4 regions of the Streptomyces sp. NPDC028419 genome follow, and region 4 is predicted to be linked to each of the others. Evidence: riboswitches for the same ligand, from Rfam matches in the RefSeq annotation. Region 4 holds a riboswitch; each other region holds the start of a gene.
The links. Region 4 has a riboswitch for cobalamin ahead of cobN (cobaltochelatase subunit CobN). Riboswitches for the same ligand answer to the same signal wherever they lie in the genome.

Region 1: linked by a shared signal. The riboswitch ahead of metE (5-methyltetrahydropteroyltriglutamate--homocysteine S-methyltransferase) and the one ahead of cobN (cobaltochelatase subunit CobN) in region 4 are both predicted to bind cobalamin.
Region 2: linked by a shared signal. The riboswitch ahead of ACZ4UB_RS10690 (ribonucleoside triphosphate reductase) and the one ahead of cobN (cobaltochelatase subunit CobN) in region 4 are both predicted to bind cobalamin.
Region 3: linked by a shared signal. The riboswitch ahead of ACZ4UB_RS14845 (ribonucleoside-diphosphate reductase subunit alpha) and the one ahead of cobN (cobaltochelatase subunit CobN) in region 4 are both predicted to bind cobalamin.

The regions. Positions count from the first base shown of each region.
Region 1 covers NZ_JBVHUE010000003.1:81,284-85,618, forward strand. Annotated here, with positions in the region: gene metE (5-methyltetrahydropteroyltriglutamate--homocysteine S-methyltransferase) at 1-1,884, opposite strand, end outside; cobalamin riboswitch at 2,080-2,305, opposite strand; gene ACZ4UB_RS04800 (hypothetical protein) at 2,520-3,215, shown strand; gene ACZ4UB_RS04805 (aminotransferase class IV family protein) at 3,248-4,030, opposite strand; gene ACZ4UB_RS04810 (carbohydrate binding domain-containing protein) at 4,087-4,335, opposite strand, start outside.
Region 2 covers NZ_JBVHUE010000007.1:23,096-27,430, forward strand. Annotated here, with positions in the region: gene ACZ4UB_RS10675 (GNAT family N-acetyltransferase) at 1-111, shown strand, start outside; gene ACZ4UB_RS10680 (hypothetical protein) at 138-614, opposite strand; gene ACZ4UB_RS10685 (glycoside hydrolase family 71 protein) at 900-2,573, shown strand; cobalamin riboswitch at 2,663-2,845, shown strand; gene ACZ4UB_RS10690 (ribonucleoside triphosphate reductase) at 2,875-4,335, shown strand, end outside.
Region 3 covers NZ_JBVHUE010000010.1:223,072-227,406, reverse strand. Annotated here, with positions in the region: gene ACZ4UB_RS14865 (carbon starvation CstA family protein) at 1-1,039, shown strand, start outside; gene ACZ4UB_RS14860 (YbdD/YjiX family protein) at 1,036-1,233, shown strand; partial or broken gene ACZ4UB_RS14855 (Uma2 family endonuclease) at 1,285-1,626, opposite strand; gene ACZ4UB_RS14850 (GNAT family N-acetyltransferase) at 1,700-2,197, shown strand; cobalamin riboswitch at 2,249-2,380, shown strand; gene ACZ4UB_RS14845 (ribonucleoside-diphosphate reductase subunit alpha) at 2,547-4,335, shown strand, end outside.
Region 4 covers NZ_JBVHUE010000027.1:38,642-42,976, reverse strand. Annotated here, with positions in the region: gene cobG (precorrin-3B synthase) at 1-1,258, opposite strand, end outside; cobalamin riboswitch at 1,515-1,646, shown strand; gene cobN (cobaltochelatase subunit CobN) at 1,687-4,335, shown strand, end outside.

The sequences.
Region 1 (4,335 bases), on a different contig from region 4:
CAGGGCCGGCTCGTCGACCTGGATGACCGAGGTGCCCGCCGCCTCCAGGTCGTTCACCTCGTCGCGCAGGGCGAGCGCGACCTGGCGGGCCGTGTCGCCGAGGGGCTGGTCGTCCCGGACGAAGGACCAGGCGAGCATGGTGACCGGGCCGGTCAGCATGCCCTTGACCGGCTTCGCCGTCTGCGCCTGCGCGTACGAGGTCCAGCGCACGGTCATCGGATCGGGGCGGGAGATGTCCCCGGCCAGGACCGGCGGCCGGACGTAGCGGGTGCCGTAGGACTGGACCCAGCCGTGCTGGGTGGCCAGGTAGCCGGTCAACTGCTCGGCGAAGTACTGGACCATGTCGTTGCGTTCGGGTTCGCCGTGCACGAGGACGTCGAGGCCGGTCTTCTCCTGGAAGGCGATCACCTCGCGGATCTCGGCCTCGATGCGGCGCTCGTAGCCGGCCTCGTCGAGCCGTCCGGCGCGCAGGTCGGCGCGGGCGGTGCGCAGTTCGGTGGTCTGCGGGAAGGAGCCGATGGTCGTCGTGGGCAGCAGGGGCAGGCCGAGGTGGGCCCGCTGGGCCGCGGCCCGCCGCGCGTAGGGCTGGGAGCGGCGCCCGTCGGCGTCGGTGACGGCGGCGGTGCGGGCGCGCACGGCCGGGTCGTGGGTGATCGGCGAGTGCGCCCGGGAGGCGAGGTCGGCGCGGTTCGCGGCGAGTTCGGCGGCGATGGAGTCCGTGCCCTGTGCGAGGCCGCGGGCCAGGACGGTGATCTCGGTGGTCTTCTGCCGGGCGAAGGCCAGCCAGCGCCGCACCTGGGGGTCGACGTCGCGCTCGGCGGTGACGTCCAGCGGGACGTGCAGGAGGGAGCAGGAGGAGGAGACGTCGACGCTGCCCGCGAGACCGAGCAGGGTGCCGAGCGTGGCGAGGGAGGCCTCGTGGTCGTTGATCCAGACGTTGCGGCCGTTGACCACGCCCGCGACCAGGCGCTTGCCGGGCAGGCCGCCGACGGCGGCCAGGTCGGCGAGGTTGCCGGCGGCCCGGTCGGTGAAGTCGAGGGCGAGACCGTCGACGGGCGCCTTGGCCAGGACCGCCAGGGCCTCGCCGAGCCGGTCGAAGTACGAGGCGACGAGCAGTTTGGGGCGTTCGGCCAGCGCGCCCAGCTCGCGGTAGGTGCGGGCGGCCGCGCCCAACTCGGCCGGGGTGCGGTCCTGGACCAGGGCCGGCTCGTCGAGCTGGACCCACTCGGCGCCCGCCGCGCGCAGGTCGGCGAGCACCTCGGCGTAGACGGGCAGCAGCCGGTCGAGCAGGGTGATCGGCTGGAAGTCGTCGGGCACGCCCGGGGCGGGCTTGGCCAGCAGGAGGTAGGTGACCGGTCCGACCAGCACCGGGCGGGCGTTCAGCCCGAGCGCCAGGGCCTCCCCCAGCTCGGCGACCTGCCGGGCGGAGTCGGCGGTGAACTCGGTGTCGGGGCCCAGCTCCGGGACCAGGTAGTGGTAGTTGGTGTCGAACCACTTGGTCATCTCCAGCGGCGCCACGTCCTGGGTGCCGCGGGCCATGGCGAAGTAGCCGTCCAGGGCGTCCGCCGCGACGGCGGCGCGGTGGCGGGGCGGGACGGCGCCGACCATGACGCTGGTGTCGAGGACGTGGTCGTAGTACGAGAAGTCACCGGTGGGCACCTCGCCGATGCCCGCTTCGGCCAGCTGCTGCCAGTGGGTCCGGCGCAGGGTCGCGGCGGTCTCCCGGAGGGCGTCGGCGTCGACCCGGCCCTTCCAGTAGCCCTCGACGGCCTTCTTCAGTTCCCGGTTCTGCCCCTGCCGGGGGTAGCCGTGGACGGTGGCCCGTACGGCCGGGTCCGGTGCGGCCGCGGAGGTGGTGGAACGGGTGGTGTGCTGGGGTGTCACGGAACTCTCCTTCGCGAGTACGTCTCCATGAGTCCCGGTGACGGACGCGAGGCGCGAAGGGGTGGCGGAGCGGACGGCCCGTCGCACCGCCGTGCGCGAGGCACCGGCTGCGACCGTCCGTCGTTCCCCGGAGCGGGTCCGGGGCGCCCCCGACCGACCCGCCCACGAGGTCACCAGGAAATCCGCGCACGACCGTGCGTGCGCGGGCAACGGGCAGGTCTTCGGACTTGCGGGCGCGCCTGCCGGTCTCCCGGCGGGCTCCTAGTGGCCGTCGCTTCCCAGGACCGTGATCCGGTCCCAGTGCGTATGACGGCGGTCGTTCCCGCTCACCGCTGCGGGGCAGTCCCGGATTCCCACCGGGTTCCCTCTTACGACGCATCCCGCCTGGCGGACGGGGCGAACCAGCTGCTGGGGGTCAGCTTAGGTCGACGCGGCGCGGCGGGGCGGATGTTGACCACATCGCGGACGGTGAGATGAGACACTCCGCGGTCGACGCGCGGACGGCGGTCCCGCTGTCGGGAAGATCACAGGGCGCATGGCGGCTTCGGCGGGAGGGATCGGGCGCGCACGTCCAGAATGGGCCCGGTAGAGGGGGGATCCCCCGTGTCCACATAGGGGAGTTGACCATGCCCACCATGAAACCGAGCCGTGGCGTCCTGGCCGTCGCGGCGGTCGCGTCCGCCGCGGCCGTACTGGCCGGCTGCAGCAGCGAGCCGCCGGCCCTGAAGTTCGAGTCCGCCAAGCCCTCCGGTGCGAAGCTGGAGGCGCGTCCCCCCGCGGGGGGTTCGGTGCCGCTGGCGCAGTGGCCCAACGCGTGCGAGGTACTCGGCGACGAGGAGGTCCGCGCGATCCTGCCGCAGGCCAAGGACTTCCAGCGGACGCCGATCAAGGTGACCGTCATCAACTTCAACCCGCTCGCCACGTCGGATCCCGGCACCACGGGCGACGTACCGGCCGGCGGCTGCAAGACCGAGTTCGGGCTGCCGGCCAAGTACAAGGGCAAGCACAACAGCAGCGTCCGCATCGTCTTCAAGACCGTCGCCGATCCCGCGCTCGTGGCGAACGCCTACGCCGAGGACCGCGACGAGGAGGCGAAGCGGTCCGGCCAGGACACCAAGAAGTTCCGGGACCTGGGGAACTCCCTCGGTACGGCGGGCTGCTACACCCGGGGCACGACGACCACGATGATCTGCCACCAGGGCCCCTACCAGTTCGAAGTGAGCGGTTCCTCGACCGCGGACGGCGTCGGGAAGTACCCCGAGACCGAGGAGAACTGGCGCGAGAAGGTCCTGACCCAGGTGGTGCGCACCCTGGGCGCCCGCATGGCCTGACATCGACGGCCCGTGTCGCGGGACCGGCGGCCCTACGGCCTCTCGCCGGGAACGGACAGGTAGGCCTCGCGGAGCCGGTCCAGCACGGGGTGCTCGGCGAGCAGTGCGGTGTCGTCGATCGCGGCGATCGCCCGGACGCCGATGCTGGTGTTCGTCGCGAAGGCGGCCGCCATGCCCTTCGCCTCTTCCAGGGTCACGGGGGCGACCCGGTGTGCGGCGCGCTGCTGGAGCAGCGCCCTGGTGACTCCGGGCAGGACCGGAGCCTGCGGCCACACGACGCCGCCGTCGGCGTCGACGAATCCGACGTTCCAGGTGGCGCCTTCGCTGACGAGTCCGTCGCGTCCGACGAACAGGGCGTCGTCGAAGCCGGTGAGCTGGGCACCGCGCCGGGTGTGCAGGGCCCCGAAGAGGCCGACGTGCTTCACCTCGGGCAGCTCCCGCTCGTACGGCACGCTCTTGGCGCGCAGCGGAGCCGGCGCGCGCAACGCGCCGGCTCCGCGCACGGTGACCAGGACCCGCGGGTCCCCCGGCGCCGCGAGGTGCCCCATGTCGACCGCGGGGTCGTAGACGGTCACCCGGACGACGCAGGGCCGCGTCTGCCCGTGCAGCGCCTCCCGGACGTACGCGCGCACGCGCCCGGTGTCCAGGTCGGCGCCGCACACGACCTCGCAGTCCCTCGCGAGCCGCGCCATGTGCAGCTCCAGCCCGCGCACGGCGCCCTCGTCGACGCGCATGGACGTGAAGTGACCGACGTTGACCAGGGCCAGGGGCAGCAGGTCGTCGGTGGAAACGGGCTTTCCGTTGAGTGTCGCCATACCTCACAGGATGTCAGGACATCCATTGCCGACGATCAGCGGCGGGCGGCGGGCGGTCAGCGGTTCTGGAGGGATTTGACGTTGTCGCCGAAGCTCCAGCCCTTCGAACCGTCCCAGTTGATCGACCAGGTCATGAGCCCCTTCAGCGAACCGCCGAAGGCGTTCCACGACTGGCCGACCAGGCTCGGCGCCATGTAGCCGCCGCCGGCGCCGGGCTGGGCGGGCAGGCCGGGCACCTGCTTGTCGTAGGGCACCTTGATGGTGGTGCCCTGGATGGTCAGGCCGTTGTTGAGGCAGGTGGTCTG
Region 2 (4,335 bases), on a different contig from region 4:
AAGTCCGGTTGGGCGAACGGCGCCTTCATCGACGAGGTGGTCCTCGGACTGCTCGCCGAGGAATGGCCCGGGCTCCAGCTGCCGAGCGCTCCGTCCGCAAGCGCTGGATGAGTGCGTGCGGGACCGCCCGGTCCGGATCAGAGGCGGTGGACCCGCTCCTGTTCCAGTGCGAGCGGGTAGCGCCCGGCGGCCAGGATCCGCAGCCCCGGCGCGCGGGCGAGGAGGGCCCGGAGCCAGTTCAGGGCCTCGGGGGTGAGCCGGTCGGAGCCGTCCAGGACGAGCAGCATGTCCCGCTCCGCGAGCCACGAGGCGGCATTGGCCGACCCGCGCGGCAGGTAGGGGATCCCCGGTACGGTGCCCAGCGCACCCACCAACTCGCGGACCCCGGAGGCGTATTCGAGGGTGACGACGGCCACCCCGTCGCAGAAGTTGGAGGTCAGGCGCCGGGCCATCTCCCGCACCAGCAGGCTCCGCGGGGCGCCGAACCCTCCCGTCACCGTCAGCACCCGCCCCCGCCGGACGGCGGTGAGCAGCCGGGACAACTCGGCGGAGGTCGCCGGCAGCGTCCCCGTGCACCCCGGTGGCCGTTCCTGTCTCCCGTTCGGATCCCCCATCGGCACGATGCCCCCCATTGCATGCGTGGCCCAGCGCGGCGCCAGGGTTGATTCGAGCCGCGTGCGGTCGATTATGCGCCAGTTGTGCCGTGAGGCCAGGGGAATTTCGCATTCCGTACCGGGTGTTGACCGTCCCCCGGCCGTCGAGACGCTCTGCGTAGTCGGCGTGGTCCCCGTGACGTACGTGCCCGGCCCGACCGGAGGGGGAATGGTTGTCCGGATGTCGGGAATCGGCTCTACTGCTGTGCAGCCCCGGACACGGGCACGTTCCGGAAGGGGAGACGGATGAGTGCGCAGCGACAGGGACGGCCCTCATCGCACCGGCGCCGCCCGGGCTCGCGCGGCGGCCGGATGCTGCTGGCCGCGCTCGTCTCGGGCTTCCTCCTCGTCGGGGTGTTCGCCGCGACGGGCCTCGCCGGGGACCCCTTCTCCGCCGGCTCCCGCCGCGACCGCTCGGCGCCGGACATCGGAGCGCCCTGGTCCACCGGCCCCGGCGACCACGGCGGTTCCGCCGGCGCCCCCGACGCGAGCCCGGACCCCTCCGCGTCGGGGAGCGCGGACGCGGGCGACGCCGCCGGCGCGGCGGGCGGCGGCGGGCGGCCCGCCGGCGCCCTGCCCTTCGACCTGCCGGACGCCACCGCGCTGCGCGCCGGCAAGAAGCTGGTCTTCGCCCACTACTTCACCCCCTACCCGCTCTCCCTCGACAACGCGAGCGCGGACGGCGACTACTACACCCGCAACTACCTCGCCCCGGCGGGGGAGAACGGCAAGCACGAGCGCTACGGCGGGCTGCTGCGCGACCGACCGTCGCCCGTGCCGCCCCGACAGGGCAACTGGGAGCTGGCCAACCTCCGCCAGGAGGTGCGCACGGCCCGCGCCGCCGGGATCGACGGCTTCACCCTCGACCTGCTCTCCCTCTCCGGCCCCAACTGGGACCGCGCCAACCTCCTGATGGAGGCGGCCCGTTCGGTCGATCCCGACTTCAAGGTCATGCTGATGCCGGACATGACCTCCCTCAAGACCGACGACCCGGCTGTGCTCGCGACCGCGCTCGCCGCGCTCGCCGCGGCGCCCGCCGCGCACCGACTGGACGACGGACGGCTGGTCGTCTCCCCCTTCAAGGCGGAGGAGAAGGACGTCGGCTGGTGGACCCGGATGCTGGACCTGCTGAAGTCGAAGCACGGCATCCGCACCGCGTTCGTCCCGCTCTTCCTCGACTTCGGCGCGCACGGCGCGCGGTTCGCGCCCATCAGCTACGGCTTCTCCGAGTGGGGCAGCCGGAGTTACGTCGGCCAGGACGGCGCGGCCGGCGACGTGCGGCGCGCGCACGAGGCGGGCAAGATCTGGATGCAACCGGTCTCCGTCCAGGACGCCCGCCCCAATCAGGGGATCTACGACGAGGCGGGGAACACCGCCACCCTGCGCTCCACTTGGACGCACGCCATCGACGACGGCGCCGACTGGGTGCAGCTGACCACCTGGAACGACTACTCGGAGGGCAGCCAGTTCGCCCCCTCCCTGCACAACGGCCACACCTACCTGGACATCTCCTCCTACTACCTGACCCGGTTCAAGACGGGCGCCTGGCCGCGGATCGTCCGGGACACGCTCTACCTGACCTCGCGCACCCAGTTCGCCGCGGCCGACCCGACCGGGACCCAGTCCCTGGTGATGTCCCTGCGCAAGGGCAGCGCCGCGCCCCGGGACGCGGTGGAGGTGCTCAGCTTCCTGACCGCGCCGGCCACCGTCCGTACCGTGACCGGCAAGGACGCGGACGCCTACGAGGCCCCCGCCGGAGTCCGGTCGCACCTGCTGGAGCTGCGCTCCGGCACCAGCTCCGCCCGGGCGGTCCGCGACGGGGTCACCTCGACCGCGGTGGAGCTGTCGTACCCGGTGGACCGCGAGGTCGCGGTCCAGGACCTCCAGTACTACGGGGCCACCAGCGGTCGCGCGTCGTAGCGGCGCCGGCGCGGGAGGGACTTTGGGACCCTATCCCGGGACGAAGGTCACCCACTATCTAGTGGTCGCACTGGGCGGTCATATCCATATGTAGTGTTGGCCCTGCCGGTTCGGCGGGGTCACGCTCATGCTCGCTCATGTCCGCCCCGACCGAGGCAACAGGGAACCCGATGCGAATCCGGGACTGCCCCGCAACGGTGAGCGCACGCCCTTCCCCCCGACGGGACGGGGCGCCGCGCGAGTCCGACACCTGCCGGCGAACGCACCACACTTCCGTGCCGAGCCTCGTGGGAGGGCTGCCGTGACCGCTGCCGTAGACGCCGTGGAGACCGTGACCGAATATCTGGAACGCCGGGACTGGAGGGTCAACGCCAACGCCAACCAGGGCTACTCGCTCGGCGGCCTGATCCTGAACGCGGCGGGCAAGGTGACGGCGAACTACTGGCTGGAGCGCGTCTATCCGGCCGAGATCGCCGGCGCCCACCGCGAGGGCGACCTCCACATCCACGACCTGGACATGCTCTCCGGCTACTGCGCGGGCTGGTCCCTGCGCACCCTGCTGACCGAGGGGTTCAACGGGGTCCCCGGTCAGATCGACTCCGGCCCGCCCCGGCACCTGTCCTCGGCCGTCGGCCAGATCGTCAACTTCCTCGGCACCCTCCAGAACGAATGGGCGGGCGCCCAGGCCTTCTCCTCCTTCGACACCTGCCTCGCCCCCTACGTCCGCCTCGACGCGATGACGTACGCCCAGGTCAGGCAGTGCGTCCAGGAGCTGGTGCACAATCTGAACGTGCCCTCGCGCTGGGGCACCCAGACCCCCTTCACCAACCTCACCTTCGACTGGACCTGCCCCGAGGACCTGCGGGACCAGGTCCCCGTGATCGGTGGCGCCGAGGTGGACTTCACCTACGGCGAGCTCCAGAGCGAGATGGACCTGATCAACCGGGCCTACATCGAGGTCATGACCGAGGGCGACGCCACCGGCCGGGTCTTCACCTTCCCGATCCCGACCTACAACATCACCCGGGACTTCCCCTGGGAGAGCGAGAACGCCGAGCGGCTCTTCGCGATGACCGCGAAGTACGGGCTCCCGTACTTCCAGAACTTCATCAACTCCGAGCTGTCCCCGCACATGATCCGCTCCATGTGCTGCCGGCTCCAGCTCGACCTCACCGAACTGCTCCGGCGCGGCAACGGCCTCTTCGGCAGCGCCGAACAGACCGGCTCCCTCGGCGTGGTCACGCTCAACTGCGCCCGCCTCGGCCACCTCCACGCGGGCGACGAGGACGCCCTGATGGCCGCCGTGGACCGGCTGTGCGAGCTGGCCAAGGACAGCCTGGAGCTGAAGCGGATCACCGTCCAGGACCTGATCGACGGCGGGCTGTTCCCGTACACCAAGCGCTACTTGGGCACCCTGCGCAACCACTTCTCGACCATCGGGGTCAACGGCATCAACGAGATGATCCGCAACTTCTCCGGGGACGCGGACGACATCACCACCGGGGCCGGGCACGCGCTGGCCGTCCGCTTGTTGGACCGCGTCCGCGCCCGCATGGTGGAGTTCCAGGAGCGCACCGGGAACCTCTACAACCTGGAGGCCACCCCGGCCGAAGGGACGACGTACCGCTTCGCCAAGGAGGACCGGCTTCGCTACCCCGGCATCCTCCAGGCGGGCACCGACGCCCACCCCTACTACACCAACTCCTCACAACTGCCCGTCGGTTGGACCGACGACCCCTTCGAGGCGCTGGAGCGGCAGGAC
Region 3 (4,335 bases), on a different contig from region 4:
CGTCGCGATCATGGCGGTCATCGCGGCCTGCATCATCGAGCCGGGCCTCTTCTTCGCGGTGAACGCCCCCAGCGGCCGGATCGGCACCACGGCCCTGGAGGCCTCCCAGGCCATCGGCGGCCTCGGCTTCTCGATCACCCCGGACGCCCTGACCCAGGCCGCCAAGGACATCGGCGAGACCAGCCTGCTCTCCCGCACGGGTGGCGCGCCGACCTTCGCACTCGGGATGTCGGAGATCTTCTCGTCCGTCGTGGGCGGCACCGCGATGAAGGCGTTCTGGTACCACTTCGCCATCATGTTCGAGGCCCTGTTCATCCTGACCACGGTCGACGCGGGCACCCGGGTCGGCCGCTTCATGCTCCAGGACACCCTGGGCAATGTGCACAAGTCCTTCAAGGACGTCAGCTGGAAGCCGGGCGTCTGGTTCGCGAGCGCGATCGTCGTCGGCGGCTGGGGCTACTTCCTGTGGGTCGGCGTGAAGGACCCGCTGGGCGGCATCAACCAGCTCTTCCCGCTCTTCGGCATCGCCAACCAGCTGCTGGCCGCCGTCGCGCTCGCCGTCTGCACCACGCTGCTGGTGAAGTCGGGGCGGCTCAAGTGGGCCTGGGTGACCGCCGTCCCGCTCGCCTGGGACGTGGCCGTGACGCTCACCGCCAGCTACCAGAAGATCTTCTCGGACGACGCGACCATCGGCTTCTTCGCCCAGCGCGACAAGTACCTCGCCGGCATCGACGCGGGCAAGGTCCTCAAGCCCGCCAAGACCATGGACCAGATGCACACCGTGGTCACCAACGCCACGGTCGACGGAGTCCTCTCCGCCGTCTTCGCGATCCTGATCGTCATCGTCCTGCTGGACGCGGCCCGGACCTGCCTGAAGGCCGTCCGCGACCCGCAGGGCACGACGCTCTCGGAGGTCCCGTGGACCGAGTCGAAGATCATCGCGCCGGCCGGTCTGATCCCGACGGCCGCCGAGAAGGCGGAGCTGGCCGCCGCGGGCCTGGACACGGGCGGTGGCCGGGTCAAGGAACCGGTGTCGTGAGCACGCTCCGGGCGGCGCTGGGCCGGATCCGGTTCTACGTCCGCGAGTTCTCGGGCGAGTCCGCCTACGAGCGCTACGTCGCCCACGCGCGCGGCCACGACCCGCACGCCGAGGTGCCGACCCGCCGGGAGTTCGAGCGGGCCCGCACCGACTCCCGCGAGGCGGACCCCCGCGAGGGCTTCCGCTGCTGCTGAGAGGTGCGCGCAGGGCCCCCGTCCCTCCCGGACGGGGGCCCTGCGGCGTACTCAACGCACCCAGTCCTTGAGGGGCTCGGTGTCCAGGGTGATGCTGACGGGGTCGGGGAGCTTGGCCTCTCGCCCGAAGGCAGCGGTGCGCACGGTCTCGTAGCCGGCACCGTCCGGGTCGCTGTGGACGAGGACCAGGCCCTTGGAGCGGTCGATCAGCAGGTAGACGGGGATGCCCGTCTGCGCATAGGCGAGGGGCTCCTCGATCCGATCGCGCCGTTCCGTATCGGAGTCCCAAGAGGTCACCTCGACGGCCATCAGGATCGGGCTCGGATCCGCCCAGTCACCCTGTCCGACGAACGCGCCCTCGTGCGCGAGCACCACGCCCGGGATGGCGCGGCCGTTGCCTTCCTCGACGGTGCTCCTTTACGACGGTAGCGCCGCCCACCGACACACGTCCCGCACACTCGACGCCATGGACATCACCATCCGGGCGGCGCTGCCCGCCGAGTACGAAGAGTTGGGCGAGATCACCGCGCGGGCCTATCTGGACGACGGCTTGCTGGGGCCCGAGAGCGGCGCGTTCTACCTCGCCGTGCTGCGGGACGTCGCGGCGCGGGCCGCCGGGGCCGAGGTGCTCGTCGCCGTGCACGACGGTCGGCTGCTCGGCGGAGTGACCTTCGCCGCACCCGGCAGTCCACTTGCCGAGATCGCCGGTCCCCGCGAGGCGGAATTCCGGATGCTGGCGGTCGCGTCGGAGGCCCGCGGGCGCGGCGCGGGCGAGGCCCTGGTGCGCGCCTGCATGGCCCGCGCACGCGAGCTGGAGGGCGTCACCCACCTGGTCCTGTCCACCAAAGCGGCCATGCTGGGGGCCCACAGGATCTACGAGCGCCTGGGCTTCACCCGGACCCCGGAACGGGACTGGGCGCCGGTCCCGAGCGTCCCCCTCCTGACGTACCGCGTGGAGTTGTAGCCACGCCGACACAACATGTGGGGGGTCGCGCACGGGGCGGCCCCCACATGTATGCTCGTGCTCGCTGTCGCCGCAGGGGAATCCGGTGCGAATCCGGAACTGTCCCGCAACGGTATGAAACGCACCCAATCACCCATTGGGGCTGCCGCAAGTCCGAGGACCTGCCGACAGCGCGCCCGGACCGACCGGTCCGGACGCCGACACGTCCGGGCCTCGTGGTTGGGCCGGTGGACGTCATGTGCTGACGCGCGACCGGCCTGCCCGGATCCGCGCGTCCGAACGCGCGCATGGCCGCCCTCCGCTTCCCGCCTCCGAGCCTTCCGGAGCCGAGCGAGGGAGAGCCCCCCACGTGACCATCGCGCCTGCCGCACCGCGCGCCGAGTCCGCCCAGCCCGAGGCCACCGAGGGGCCTGGCGCCGCGCTGTTGCGCACCCTCACCGACCTCACCGTCGACCTGGTCGACACCGACCCCGGCCGGGTCGCCGCCGCCGCGCTGCGGGGCCGCAGCGCCGTGGCCGACGAGGCCGAGCTGCGCGGGCTGGCGACCGAGGCCGCCGCGGGCCTGATCTCGGAGGACCCGCAGTACTCCCGGCTGGCCGCCCGTCTGTTGACGCTGGCCATCGCCGAAGAGGCCGCGGGCCAGGGGGCCACCTCCTTCTCGGCGTCCGTCGCCGTCGGTCACCGCGAGGGCCTGATCGCCGATCGCACCGCCGAGTTCGTCGAGGCGCACGCCGCCCGCCTGAACGCGCTGGTCGAGCACGCGATCGCCGAGGGCGCCGACGACCGCTTCGGCTTCTTCGGCCTGCGCACCCTGCACAGCCGTTACCTGCTGCGCCACCCGATCACCCGTCAGGTCGTCGAGACCCCGCAGCACTTCATGCTGCGCGTGGCCTGCGGCCTGGCCGACAACACCGCGCCCAATGGAACGAGCGTCCAGGCCGTCGAGGAAGTGGCCTCGCTCTACCGGCTGATGAGCCGCCTCGACTACCTGCCGTCCTCCCCCACGCTCTTCAACTCCGGCACCCGGCACCCCCAGATGTCCTCGTGCTACCTGCTGGACTCCCCGCTCGACGAGCTGGACTCGATCTACGACCGCTACCACCAGGTCGCGCGCCTCTCCAAGCACGCGGGCGGCATCGGCCTGTCGTACTCCCGCATCCGCGCCCGCGGTTCGCTGATCCGCGGCACCAACGGGCACTCCAACGGCATCGTGCCGTTCCTCAAGACCCTCGACGCCTCCGTCGCCGCCGTGAACCAGGGCGGCCGCCGCAAGGGCGCCGCCGCCGTCTACCTGGAGACCTGGCACGCGGACATCGAGGAGTTCCTGGAGCTGCGCGACAACACCGGCGAGGACCAGCGCCGCACGCACAACCTGAACCTCGCCCACTGGGTGCCGGACGAGTTCATGCGCCGCGTGAACGCGGACGCCGAGTGGTCGCTCTTCTCCCCGGCCGACGTGCCCGAGCTGGTCGACCTGTGGGGCGACGAGTTCGACGCCGCCTACCACAAGGCCGAGGCCGCGGGCCTGGCCCGCAAGACCATGCCCGCCCGCGACCTGTACGGCCGGATGATGCGCACCCTCGCGCAGACCGGCCAGGGCTGGATGACCTTCAAGGACGCCTCCAACCGCACGGCGAACCAGACCGCGGAGCCGGGCCAGGTCGTCCACTCCTCGAACCTGTGCACCGAGATCCTCGAGGTCACCAACGACGGCGAGACCGCCGTCTGCAACCTCGGCTCGGTCAACCTCGGCGCCTTCGTCCTCGCGGAGACGGGCGAAATGGACTGGGAGCGGCTGGACGAGACCGTCCGCACCGCCGTGACCTTCCTCGACCGCGTGGTCGACATCAACTTCTACCCGACCGAGCAGGCGGGGAACTCCAACGCCCGCTGGCGTCCGGTGGGTCTGGGCGCGATGGGCCTGCAGGACGTCTTCTTCCAGCTGCGCCTGCCCTTCGACTCCGCCGAGGCCAAGGCCCTGTCGACGAAGATCGCCGAGCGCATCATGCTCGCCGCCTACGAGGCCTCCGCGGACCTGGCCGAGCGCCACGGCCCGGTGCCGGCCTGGTCGCAGACCCGTACCGCGCGCGGCGTGCTGCACCCGGACCACTACGCGGACGCCACGCAGTACTGGCCGG
Region 4 (4,335 bases):
CCACCCAGGCGGCCGCGCGCGGATGTCCGCAGCGCCGCTCGCAGCCGGACCAGTGCACGGGCAGTGCCGCGCCGCCGGCGGGGGCGACCGGGGCTCCCGTCGCCGCCACGACCGCGCGGGCGTCGGCCCGTACGTCGGCCAGCGCCTTCGCACAGCCGGGCCGGCCGGTGCAGGCGGTCACGTTCTCCCAGGGGCCGCCGGGCGCGGTGACCAGTCCGGCTCCGGCGAGCCGGGCCAGGGCGGCGGGCGCGGTGGCCGCGTCGACCCCCGGGACGACGATCCCGCGCCAGGGGGTGAGCCGCAAGGACCCGGCCGCGGCGGCGGCCGAGGCGGCCAGCAGGCGCCACTGCGCGGTGGTCAGCCGCCCCAGCGGGGCGAGGACCGAGAGCGCGACGCGGTCCGGGTCCGGGCCCGCCACCACGCCGGGGCCGGGGCCGCGGCCGGTGCGGCGCCTGAAGCCGTGGGCCCGCTCCGCCGAAATGCCCTTCTCCTGCAATCGGTTGAGCAACTCGCCGGACTCCGGCCGGTGTTCGGCGGGAAGTTCGCTCACCCGCCAGGCCTTGGTGCCGGCCGCGCGCACCGCGTCGAGGAAGTGTTCGGCGACGGCCAGCGCCGCCCGGGCCGCGTCCCGGTGCGCGACCGCCACCGCGTCGGTGTCATCGTGCGTCCACAGCACGGCCGTTCCCGAGCCCAGCCCGAGGACGTTCACGTCGGGAGCGAGCGAGGTCACGTCGCCGCGACCGTCGTCGAGGGCGAAGAGGAAGCGCCCGGAGAGCCCGGCCGCCGCGTCGCTCGCGCAGAGCAGCCGGTCCAGCTCGCCGACCCACGGGGTGACGTCGGGGCGGAGCGGTCCGTCGAGCCCGGACAGCGGCGAGGCGACGATGTTGCGGACCCGTTCGTGGGTGGCGGCCGCGGCGGGCAGCAGTCCGGCGGCGGTCAGCACGGCGGCCAGCTCGCCGCCGCAGCCGGCGCCGAGGCCGCGGAGTTGCGCGTTGCCGCGCGAGGTGAGGTCGAGGTGGCCGTCGCCCAGCCGGTCCGCCGCGTCCGCCAGGACGACGGCCGCGTCGGCCGTGAGCAGACCGCCGGGGATCCGGATCCGGGCGAGGTGCCCGTCGTCCGCCGCGTGCAGGCGCAGCGCACCGGGGCAGGCGTCACCACGGTCCCGTATGACGGGTTCGTCCCGGGGCGCGGCGGAGGAGGGCGGGGGCATGGCGGCGAGCATACCCACGATCCGCACCACCCGACCTGTGTCCGTCACCACCGCACCCCACGCCACCGACAGACCACACCCCATCCAGCCCGCCCGGCGCTTGAGGGCCCGCCGGAGGCCGCGCCGCCCGCAGGTCACAACCCACCCCAACCACATCCAGCCCGCCCGGCGCTTGAGGGCCCGCCGGAGGCACGCCGCCCGCAGGGTGCGACGAGCCCCGGCCACCCCACCCCCCACACAAGCCGCACGGCCCCCCACCTGCCGTTCGCTCGCCGCGGCACCTAAGATGACCCCTCGACGGACCATTCGGCCCGTCATCGCCGAGGACGGCGACATGGGAGGAAGCCCGGTGCGAATCCGGCGCGGTCCCGCCACTGTGAACCCGGCAGTCGCCCACGGCGCCTCCGGGTGAGTCAGGAACTCCCGTCGTCCTCACTGCCCGGGGCGCGGAAACCCCGAGGAAGGCCCGCCGCCGCATGATCCTGCTGCTGTCGACGTCCGACACCGATCTGCTCAGTGCCCGCGCCTCGGACACCGGCCCGGTCCCGTACCGGTTCGCGAATCCTTCCCGGCTCCCCCTCGACGACCTGCCCGCGCTGCTCGACGGCGCGGACCTGGTCGTCGTACGCCTCCTGGGCGGCCTGCGCGCCTGGCAGGAGGGGCTCGACCTGCTCCTCGCCGCCGACCAGACCCGGCCGGTCGTCGTGCTCACCGGCGAACAGGCCCCGGACGCCCAGCTGATGGAGGCGTCCACCGTCCCCATCGGCATCGCGGCGGAGGCGCACGCCTACCTCGCGCACGGCGGCCCCGCCAACCTGGAGCAGTTGGCCCGCTTCCTGTCGGACACCGTGCTGCTCACCGGCCACGGCTTCGAACCGCCCGCCGCCGCCCCCACCTGGGGCCGGCTGGAGCGCGCGGCGGAGCCCGCCGCCGGTCCCCGGATCGCGGTGCTCTACTACCGCGCCCACCACATGAGCGGCAACACCGCCTTCGTGCACGCCCTCTCGGACGCCGTGGTCGACGCGGGCGGCGTGCCCGTGCCGCTGTACGTCTCCTCGCTGCGCTCCCCGGAGCCGGAGCTGCTGGCCGAGCTGGCGACGGCGGACGCCATCGTGACCACGGTCCTCGCCGCGGGCGGCACCCGCCCCGCCGAGGCCTCGGCCGGCGGCGACGACGAGTCGTGGGACGCGGGCGCGCTCGCCGCCCTCGACGTACCGATCCTGCAGGCGCTGTGCCTGACCGGTTCGCGCAGCGCGTGGGAGGAGAGCGACGAGGGCCTGTCCCCGCTCGACTCGGCCAGCCAGGTCGCGGTGCCGGAGTTCGACGGCCGCCTGATCACGGTCCCCTTCTCCTTCAAGGAGATCGACGAGGACGGCCTGCCGGCGTACGTCGCCGATCCCGAGCGCGCCGCCCGCGTCGCCGGGATCGCCGTGCGCCACGCCCGGCTGCGGCACACCCCGAACGCCGAGAAGCGGATCGCGCTGGTCCTGTCCGCGTACCCCACCAAGCACTCCCGCATCGGCAACGCGGTCGGTCTCGACACCCCCGCCAGCGCCGTCGCGCTGCTGCGCCGGCTGATCGCGGAGGGCTACGACTTCGGGCCCGTCGAGGAGATCCCCGGCCTGGTCTCCGGCGACGGCGACGAGCTGATCCGCGCGCTGATCGAGGCGGGCGGCCACGACCAGGACTGGCTCACCGAGGAGCAGCTGGCCCGCAACCCCGTCCGGATCCCGGCCGCCGACTACCGGCGCTGGTACGCCGGGCTCCCCGGCGAGCTGCGCGAAGGCGTCGAGGAGCACTGGGGGCAGGCCCCCGGCAGCATGTTCCTGGACCGCTCACGCACCACCACCGGCGGCGACCCCGACGGTGACATCGTGCTGGCCGCCCTGCGCCGCGGGAACCTGCTCATCCTCATCCAGCCGCCGCGCGGTTTCGGCGAGAACCCGATCGCGATCTACCACGACCCCGATCTGCCGCCCTCGCACCACTACCTCGCCGCCTACCGCTGGATCCAGGCCGCGGCCGAGGACGGCGGCTTCGGCGCCGACGCCATGATCCACCTGGGCAAGCACGGCAACCTGGAGTGGCTGCCCGGCAAGAACGCCGGCCTGTCGGCCTCCTGCGCCCCGGACGCCGCGCTCGGCGACCTGCCGCTCGTCTACCCGTTCCTGGTCAACGACCCGGGCGAGGGCACCCAGGCCAAGCGCCGCGTGCACGCGACCCTGGTCGACCACCTGGTGCCGCCGATGGCCCGCGCGGAGTCGTACGGCGACATCGCGCGCCTGGAGCAGCACCTGGACGAGTACGCGCAGATCTCCTCCATGGACCCGGCCAAGCTGCCGGCCATCAGGGCCCAGATCTGGACCCTGATCCAGGCCGCGAAGCTCGACCACGACCTCGGTCTGGAGGCCCGGCCCGACGACGACGGCTTCGACGACTTCCTGCTGCACGTCGACGGCTGGCTGTGCGAGGTCAAGGACGCCCAGATCCGCGACGGCCTGCACGTGCTGGGCGGCGCCCCGGCGGGCACGGACCGGGTCAACCTGGTCCTGTCCATCCTGCGCGCCCGCCAGATCTGGGGCGGTACGACGGCGCTCCCGGGCCTGCGCGAGGCGCTCGGCCTGGACGAGGCCGCGCCGACCCGCACCTCGGCGGACGAGGTGGAGGCCACGGCCCGCGGCCTGGTCGAGGCCATGGAGGCCGCCGACTGGGACCCGTCCGCCGTCGCCGCGGTCTCCGCGGGCCACCCGGCCGGTGTCGCGGACATCCTCGCCTTCGCGGCGACCGAGGTGGTCCCGCGCCTGGCGGCCACCACGGACGAGCTGACGCACGCGGTGCACGCCCTGGCGGGCGGCTTCGTCCCGGCGGGCCCCTCCGGTTCGCCGCTGCGCGGGCTGGTGAACGTGCTCCCCACCGGCCGCAACTTCTACTCGGTGGACCCCAAGGCCGTGCCCTCCCGCCTCGCGTGGGAGACCGGCCAGGCCCTCGCGGACTCGCTGCTGACCCGCTACCGCACGGACAACGGCGAATGGCCCGCCTCCGTCGGCCTGTCCCTGTGGGGCACGAGCGCCATGCGCACGGCGGGCGACGACGTGGCCGAGGCGCTCGCGCTGCTCGGTGTCCGC